2 regions of the Pseudomonas sp. Marseille-QA0892 genome follow, and region 1 is predicted to be linked to the other one. Evidence: riboswitches for the same ligand, from Rfam matches in the RefSeq annotation. Region 1 holds a riboswitch; the other holds the start of a gene.
What was found. A riboswitch is a leader RNA that binds a small molecule or an ion and turns the genes downstream of it on or off. The one in region 1 is predicted to bind cobalamin.
Positions count from the first base shown of each region.

Region 1 (4,540 bases):
AGCGGCGTTGCCAGTACGGCAATCAAGATGGTGAGCGGTTTAAGCATGTCTCGCATTGTCCTCTTCCGATAGATGTTCCAGGCGTAGCATCCGCGTGCCGTCCAGCGGGTCGACCAACCAGCGCGCTTTCACGCCGAAGGTTTCACGCAGCCGCTCGGGGCTGAGCGCCTCATGCGCAGGACCAAGCGCGACCATGCGGCCTTCGCTCATGACCGCGACGCGATCGCACGTCAGCGCCTGGTTCAGGTCATGCAGCGCCATCACCGTGGTAACCGGCAGGGTGTGCACCAACTCCAACAGTGCCAATTGCTGTCGTATGTCTAAATGGTTTGTGGGCTCGTCCAACAGCAGGATTTGCGGTGTCTGGGTAAGCGCCCGCGCGATATGGACACGCTGACGCTCACCGCCGGAAAGGGTCCGCCATGGCCGCTTTGCCAAATGGGCCAGCGAGACACGCTGCAAGGCCTGCCTGACGATGGCGGCGTCCTCTGCGCCCCAGGGTTGCAGCGCACTGAGCCAGGGTGTCCGGCCCAGTTCGACGGCATCCTGGACGCTGATCGAATCGAGCGTGTCGGCTTGCTGCTCCACGACCGCGACGGCCTGGGCGATCTGCCGGCGGTTGTGGCTTTCCATGTCAGTACCCAGAAGGCTTACGCGGCCTTCATGGGGCGTTGCGATACCCGCGAGCAGCTTGAGCAACGTCGATTTACCGGAGCCGTTCGGCCCGACCACGCCGAGGCGTTCCCCCCGCAAGACTGTGAGGTTGATATCGCGGACCAGCCAGGTGTCCTTCACGCGATACCCGGCGTTCTGGCATTCGAGCACGATGTTGTGAGTCTCAGGTTGCGCACTCATCGCGTGTGCCCTCCACGTATGAGCAGTAGCGCAAAGACGGGCGCACCGATCAGCGCCGTGATCACGCCGATTGGCAGGACCTGTCCCTTGACCAGGATGCGCGAGAGTATGTCAGCGGCGATCAGGAATACCGCGCCCGCGACGATGCTCCACGGCACCAGTCGGGTGTGACGTGGGCCAACCAGCAAACGAACGGCGTGGGGAATCACGAGCCCGACAAAGCCGATCGACCCGACGGTCGAAACCATCACAGCCGTGACGAGCGCCGCACAGGCGATCAGGACGATTCGCGTCTGGCGAACCGAGATGCCGAGCGAGGCGGCAGAATCCGCGCCGAAGGTAAAGGCATCCAGCGCCCGGCGGTACCAGAAGCAGACCAGCGCGCCGATGATCACGGCGGGTATCGCGATCCAGACCGAAGGCCAGCGCACGCCGCTCAGGTTGCCCAGCAGCCAGAACATGATCCCGCGAGCCTGTTCAGCACTGGCGGATTTGGTGATGAGAAACGCCGTCAGCGCATTGAAGAGCTGAGAACCTGCGATGCCCGCCAGGATGATCTGGCTTGAGGCGCCGATGCCGCGTGACGCACGTGCCAGGATCGCTACCAGCCCAAACGCCAACACCGCGCCGCCGAACGCGCCGGCTGACAACGAGACCATGCCACCGCCCACGCCGATGACGGCTACCAGGACGGCGCCCGTGGATGCGCCTGCGGAAATGCCAAGCAGGTAAGGGTCAGCCAGCGCGTTACGAAGCAGCGCCTGCAGGATAAGCCCACACAGCGCCAGGCCGGCTCCGCAGGCGCCGGCGACGATGGCGCGCGGGAGCCGATAGCTCCAGACGATGCCCTCGTCGATCGGGTCCAGCGGGTACCCGGCTTGCCATAGCTTGTTGGCCAGGGTCTGCAGGACGGTCACCGGCCCGATGGACGTTTCGCCAATGGAGATTCCGGCAAGCAGGGCGAGCAGGAGCAGAACCACACTGGCGACTACGCGTACGGAGGTGGATGAAGGCAACGGTTGGCTCATTTGGCGAATGATTCGGCGGCCTCAGCCAATTGGTCCAATCCGTCGAAATAGCGAATGCTGGCCTGCATGGCGTCGGCATCCATGATCACGATGCGATCGTTTTTCACGGCATCCATGTTGCGTGTAACCGGGTCGGATTTCAGGAAGGCGAGCTTCTTCTCGACGTCATCAGCAGGGAAGCGGCGGCGGTCCATACGCGCAATGACGAGAATGTCCGGGTTGGCCTTCGCGATGGTCTCCCAGCCGACGGTGGGCCACTCTTCGTTCGAGTGGATGATGTTCTCGAGGCCAAGCGTGGTGAGCATGGAGTCGGCGACACCCTGGCGTCCTGCGACATACGGGTCCATGTCGATATCGGCGCTGGAGAACCAGAACATCGCCCTGAGCGGTGCGCCTTCATGCGAGGCAACGCGCTTCTTCGCATCGTCCACGCGCTTGCGGTAGCTGTCGATCAGCTCGTTGCCCCTGTCCTGGACGTCGAAGATCCGGGCCAGTTGGTCGACACTCTTGTAAAGGCTTTCGATGCTGAATGTCTGCAGACGGGTGCCGTCGGCGCCGACCAGATTGTCCTTGCCTTCGCAATCCGACGGCAGGATGTAGGTGGGTATGTGCAATTCGTGGAACTGCTCGCGCGTCCCGACGACACCCTGCGGGCCGACCATCCATTCGAACTGAACGGCTACCAGACCCGGCCGTTTGCCGATGACCGACTCAAAGCTCGGGTCGTTGTTGGCCAGGCGTTCGACCTTGGCATTCTGCTCCGCGAATCGTGGCAGTACCGGGTTGAACCACAGGGAGGTGCCCGCTAGCTGCTCGCCGACACCCAGCTCATAGAGCATTTCGGTTCCGGCTTGCCCGATCGTGACGACTTGGGAAGGCGCACGTTCGAAGGTCAGCGTGTGGCCACAGTTATCGATCGACAGCGGGTAGTGGGTCTGCGCAGCCATGGCGGCGCTGGACAGGGAACACGCTGCCATGAGCGCCAGTGAACGTCCCGAAATCATGAAGCGTACTCTCCGAACTGTAGGCATTGCAGGGCAGGGCACGAGTGCACGGTCCATGACGCGCATGACCGAGCGGCATGGTTGCCGGCGGATGCGTCGTCGATACAGATCGGAGCGCGCGGACGAGCGTCCGCACGGTACATCTGAATCCTGGAATGGGCCTCCCGGACACCCCGCCGGTGGTTATTCAAGCAAGCCGGCAGGTCTCCTGACTGACACGTCGTCGGCGTTATCCTGCCTTCCCGGGACTTGCCCAGTGGCTTAGATGGAAACGCCTCGGTGCCTACAGTTGCGGGGGCAGTTCCGTTTACCAGGCTATCGCCTGACGGATTCCCTATTATTTCCTCGCGGAAACCGGCATGGGGATGCTAATTCAATGAGCGGCCAATGGCGACCCGAGATCCCCTGCTCGGGTCAGCCATTTATATGCCGCGGCTGGTCATTCGCTCAGAAACCGCCAGACAGCGGATACTCCACGGCCAGACGGATCTGGTCTGCATCGAGCTCGGCCTGAGCCGTATTGCCCCGGTGGACGTTGTATCGGACCGAGAAGGTCGTGCCTTTTGCTGCACCGTTCTGCACGACATAGCGCGCTTCCAAGTCGCGTTCCCAATGCTTGCCGCCTTTGCCGTAACCCAGGTAAGCGTAGCCGCCGTTCGGGTCGGCGCGGGTGCCATCGATTTGACTGCCGCGGGTATAGGCAGCGCTCAATATCAGCCCTGGGACATCCCATTGCGCCATGTTGAGGTCGTAGCGGGCCTGCCAGGATTTTTCGTTTGGGGCATTGAAGTCGGACAGTTGCACCGCGTTATTGATGAAGATGGCACCACGCGTCACATAGTCGAATGGCGTGTTGCCGTCCACATGCTGGTAGCCGAGCCCGAAACTGTGTGCGCCTTGGGTATAGGTCGGCATCACGCTCCACGTGGTGTTGTCGATGCGACCCGAGAGTGATTTGCCGGTATCCGTCGTGCGGTAAAGGTTGAAGTTGACCGAAACTGACCGGTAATCGTCGATGGGCTGTACGAACGTCCCGCCCAGGTAGTGTTGTTTCCAGGTGTCTTCATAACGCGAGGTGTAGAGGCTGCCCGTCAGGCGCTCGCTCGGGGTGAAAACCACGCCCGCGAGATCGAAGGCATTGCCCTGCCTGCCGTTGGAGTAATTGACCACGAAACCCTGGTCATGGCTGCTGGCATTGCGATCCGTACTTTCTGTGAAATGGCCGCCGACGAGTTTCACCCGGTCGAACTCATTGCTGGTGACGAAGATGCCCGTCGCGGTTTCCGGAAGCAGCCGGCTATCCGAAGAGCTGAATACCGGCGTCTTTACCCGTTGTTCACCCCATGACACGACAGTCGACGAAGCGCGCAGCTTGATCGCGGCGCCCGCGCGGCTGAATTCATCCTTGGGGTGCCCGTCGTTATCGACGCCGAGTAGACGCGCCCTGCCAGCGCGGCCGCCGCCACTGTCGAGCTTCACGCCAAGGTAGGCGTGGGCATCCACGCCGACGCCAATCGTGCCCTGAGTGAAGCCCGATTGCAGGGTGCCCATCAGGCCATACGCCCATTCCTCGGCGTACCCGTTACGTTCCGCGCGTGGCTTGTAGGCATTTCGTGCGCCGCCGTTGCGGCCACCGTTGCGGTAGTCCCGATG
Region 1 covers NZ_CM143104.1:2,316,466-2,321,005, reverse strand. The annotation lists gene ACY8D3_RS10720 (pseudoazurin) at 1-47, opposite strand, end outside; gene ACY8D3_RS10715 (ABC transporter ATP-binding protein) at 40-855, opposite strand; gene ACY8D3_RS10710 (FecCD family ABC transporter permease) at 852-1,883, opposite strand; gene ACY8D3_RS10705 (ABC transporter substrate-binding protein) at 1,880-2,887, opposite strand; cobalamin riboswitch at 3,069-3,261, opposite strand; gene ACY8D3_RS10700 (OprD family porin) at 3,335-4,540, opposite strand, start outside.

Region 2 (4,540 bases), 250 kb from region 1:
CAGTGGCAGGCGCATCTGGTCAGGCGTCAGGTGCGCCTCGATGATGCCGAACGCATTACCGCCCTGCCCTTTGCTCGCCTTGGCCCGAGCGACGAAATGACCGACAACCGGGGCCGAGCGAAGCAGGCGCAGTGCCTTGAGCGTAATCAGCTCAGGGTCGCCCGGGCCGACGCCCAGGCCAAGCAAACGTCCCTTGGCCATCATTCGCGCTCCGTGGCCAACGCATTAAGCGCAGCGGCGGACATGGCGCTGCCGCCACGACGGCCACGCACGGTTACGAAGGGAACGCCGCGGCTGTCGGTAGCGAGCAGATCCTTGGATTCTGCTGCGCCAATGAAGCCTACGGGCATGCCGATGATGAGCGCCGGCTTCGGCGCGCCAGCATCGAGCATCTCCAGCAGGTAGAACAGTGCGGTCGGCGCATTGCCGATCACCACGACACTGCCGTCGAGATGGGGCAGCCAGTAATCCAGCGCGACGGCGGAGCGTGTATTGCCCTTTTCCAGCGCCAGTGCTGGTACATCAGGTTCGTTGAGCGTGCAAACAACACGGTTATTTGCGGGCAACCGGGCGCGGGTGACGCCTTCGGCAACCATCCGGGCATCGCACAGGACTGCCGCTCCCGAAGCGAGCGCACGACGCCCCGCCTCGCCGGCACCGGGTGAAAACCGGAGATCCTGTACCACATCGACCATGCCGCATGCATGTATGACGCGAACGGCCAACTTCTCGAGATCAGGCGGAATGGCGCTCAGGTCCGCTTCAGCGCGGATTGTGGCGAATGACTGACGGTAGATTTCCTGGCCGTCGCGGATGTACTCAATCATCGAAAGTCTCGTGGTGATTCATGCACAACCAGTGCGCCGCGGCCCCAATGTCCAGCCCGCTGGCGCGTAGCTGACCGAGGCCGTCCACAGACGGGTCGTGCTGGAAAAGGTCGTATTGGCCGCCGGGCTGGGCGAGCAGCGTATAGGGCTGGCTGCACGCGGACGCGCAGGTCCGCGGGCAGCCGCTGAGGTGGACCGAGGGATGCATGGAATACTGCGAAAGCCGTCTTGCCAGTTGCAGCGCATCCGCCTTGGTATCGGCATGGGCCTTGGCGCACCCAACGCTACCGCTGCAAGCGACGAGGTGTGCGAGCGGCGCATCGGCTGCGGTCACCAACCCAAGCGCTTCCAGTGCCTGCTGGACCTTCGGGGCGTCCTGCTCGTCGATATCGGGCAGCAGCACGCCCTGCCACGGCGTCAGATGCAGCCAGCCACTGCCGTAGATTCCGGCGACATCTGCTAGCGCATCCAGCTGGTCGGCATCAAGCCGTCCAAGGGGCGCCTGAGCCGTGACCATCCGCAGCGTCCCGTCGCGTTGCGGGTAAATTCCCGGTGCCTTCTGAACGGACGAGGACTGAACGTCGTTAGCGCCACACGGCGTCACCGATGCGTCGGCACGGACGGCGGCCAGGAACGCTGGAGCGGTCGGTGACGCCATGAGGTGACGCATACGCGGCTGGTCCTCCGTCGCCGTCGCGACGAAACAGCGAAGGATGTGCGCCACCGTGTCCACCGCAGCAGAAGATGCGACTTCACCTATGGCGCCCTCCCCAACCGCACCAGCAAGCCCTATCTGTAAACGCTGCCCGCCAGGCAATGCACTCAGCCAAATGTCGTGCTCATGGGCTCGGACGGCCATGCCTTCGCCGCCGTCTACCTGAATGGCAAACTTCGCGGGAAGACCTCGGAAAGCCGGATATTCCTGCAGAAGCAGCAACAGTGCTTCGGCCAGGGCCGTGACATCCAGCGACGCGTAAGGATCGCGACCCGCCGAAGGACTTACGAGTACGTTTCGTACATCATCGGCATCGGGATGGCGGGGCCCTAGGCCTGCATCTATCAACGTCGCCGCCAGTGCATCGCCTGCGTCAGCCCAAACACCGCGTATTTGAAGATTGCTGCGATTGGTGATCTCCAGCACACCGCTAGCATATCGGCGCGCGGCTCCGCTGACGGCATGCGCCTGGTCAGCGGTAATGCGCCCCAGAGCCAGCTTCACTCGGCAGATCCCGCCGTCCTTCGCAGACACGATGCGCGACAGTCCAGGGCAAGCCGAAGGGCGCCGGAGCACGGGTCGATGGGTCGAGCTGGAAGGGTTCACAGTTAGCATCCGCATGAATGACGCGGCAGCCGGACCGAGACGCCCGCTAGGGGACGTCACTGGCATCGGTACACCCCGCCCGATGTTGGCGCTCACGTACAGCGTCACCGGCAGGTCTCCTGGCTGGCAGGTCTACATCGCTTCCGGCCTTCCCGATATTCAGTGGCCTTGCTGGAGCGACTCGCTGCTTACAGTTGCGGGGGCAGCCACGGCTGAGGCATGGCCTTTCCGTGTTCCCTCTTCGGCCCTTCGTAGCGGCTCGACGCAGGCCGAAATCGCCAATCATGGGGCTGCCGTCATCGAAGCGGCCCCTATGCTGGCGTTTGCAACCTCGCGCGCTCGGCCATGTACTACGGCGGGCACCGGTGAAGGCGGTATTATGACGGCTTTGCCCACGGTCGCAACTCGCGGGGCGCCGGGCGGATTGTTTGGAGCGTGCATGGCCAGGTGGTTGACAGTAATCGGAATCGGAGAGAACGGCTATGAGGGGCTCGGCAAGCAGGCGCGACGCGCGCTTTTGACGGCCGCTCATATTATCGGCGCACCTCGCCAGCTGGAGCTTTTGCCACATTGCCTTAAAGCGTCACGCCAGCCGTGGCCCAGCCCTTTCACACTGGAGCCTGTATGGGCACGACGTGGCGAGCCAACGTGCGTGCTGGCAAGCGGCGATCCCATGCTGTTCGGCGTCGGCGCAAGCCTGGGCCGGCAGGTCGAACCGCATGAGTGGACTGTCCTTCCAGCGCCTTCGTCCTTCTCTCTGGCAGCAGCCCGTCTGGGTTGGCCGCTGCAGGATGTCGAGCTCCTTAGCGTGGTAGCCCGCCCTGCCAGCGGCGTGAACCGATATCTGCACGAAGGACGGCGGCTACTGGTGCTGTCCCAAGACGGTCAGAGTCCGGCGCAGTTGGCCGACTTGCTACGCCAGGCCGGCTTTGGCGCAAGCCGACTCTGGGTGCTTGAGCACCTTGGGGGGCCACTCGAACGCATGACCGACGGCATCGCACGGGATTGGCCCAACCATGTGCACGCCGCGCTGAATGTCGTGGCAATCGAATGCCGGTGTGAAACAGCTTTGAAGGGCTATCCGCTGACCGCTGGCCTTCCTGATGAGTCATTCGAGAACGACGGCCAGCTGACCAAGCGGGACATTCGGGCGCTCACGCTCTCGCGCCTAGCCCCGCGCCCTCAAGAACTGTTGTGGGATGTCGGTGCAGGGTGCGGTTCGATCGGCATCGAATGGATGCGAAGCCACCCGTCGTGCCGAGCCGTGGCAATCGAAGCGAATGCCACCCGCCAGGCCATGATCCTGTCGAATCGCGATACGCTCGGCGTGCCGTCCCTTTCGCTTATCGCTGGCCGCGCGCCCGAAGCGCTCGAAGGGCTCGAACCACCCGACGCGATCTTCGTCGGCGGCGGGGTTACCGTACCTGGCATGCTCGACGCCTGCTGGACAGCACTGAAGCCAGGCGGCCGCCTGGTCGCAAATGCGGTCACGCTACAGAGCGAAGCCGAACTTGTGCGCTGGCGGGAAACGCACGGTGGCGAGTTAATCCGGATGCAGCTCGCGCATGCCAAGCCACTCGGTGGTTTCGATACCTGGCGTAGCGCCCTACCCATTACGCTGCTCTGCGTTGCCAAGCCATGACGGGCCGTACCCTTTTGCTCGGTGGCGTTGCAGATGCGCTTTGGCTGGCGCGCCATCTCGGGCCGGACGACGTCTACAGCCTGGCCGGCCTTGGGCGTATACCGGAAGGCCTGCCTTGCCAGGTTCGCATAGGTGGGTTTGGCGGCGCGGACGGGCTCGCTGCGTACCTGCGCGGAGCAGAGATAGATCTTGTGATAGACGCGACACACCCCTATGCAGCCCGGATCAGCGCCAACGCAGTCCTCGCCTCTAATGTAGTCGGCATACCCTGCTGGTCACTTCGCCGGCCTGCCTGGGAGCGAGTGGATGGCGACAACTGGATCGACGTCAATGATTGGGACGGCATCATCGGTGCGCTCGAGCCTTTTGAAAGGCCGCTTTTCACAATCGGCCGCGAACCATTGGCACACCTGAACACCATCCCACCCCATCAGCACTGGACGGTCAGGTTGCTGGATCCGCAGCCGGAGGCGCACCGGGTGAGCTTCATTGCGACAAGGGGGCCCTTCCATGTCGAGGACGAAAGGGCCCTGTTCGAGAGCGCACAGTTTGATGTGGTCGTCAGCAAGAACAGCGGTGGCGAAGCGACCGCGGCGAAGCTGGCTGTCGCTCGCGAGATGAGTCTGCCCGTAATCATGGTACGGCGACCATCTATAATTTCGCCCACGCGCGCGTTCTATACGCGGGAAGCACTGCTTGAAAACCTTCCTCAACGTGTTCTTTAAGCGCAAATGCTGTCAGTGAACCCGG
Region 2 covers NZ_CM143104.1:2,069,563-2,074,102, forward strand. The annotation lists gene ACY8D3_RS09600 (precorrin-2 C(20)-methyltransferase) at 1-201, opposite strand, end outside; gene ACY8D3_RS09605 (precorrin-8X methylmutase) at 201-827, opposite strand; gene cobG (precorrin-3B synthase) at 820-2,163, opposite strand; cobalamin riboswitch at 2,241-2,437, opposite strand; gene cbiE (precorrin-6y C5,15-methyltransferase (decarboxylating) subunit CbiE) at 2,588-3,790, shown strand; gene ACY8D3_RS09620 (cobalt-precorrin-6A reductase) at 3,787-4,515, shown strand.
Region 2: it holds a riboswitch for cobalamin, as region 1 does, so the genes downstream of both, cobG (precorrin-3B synthase) here and ACY8D3_RS10705 (ABC transporter substrate-binding protein) in region 1, are expected to answer to the same signal.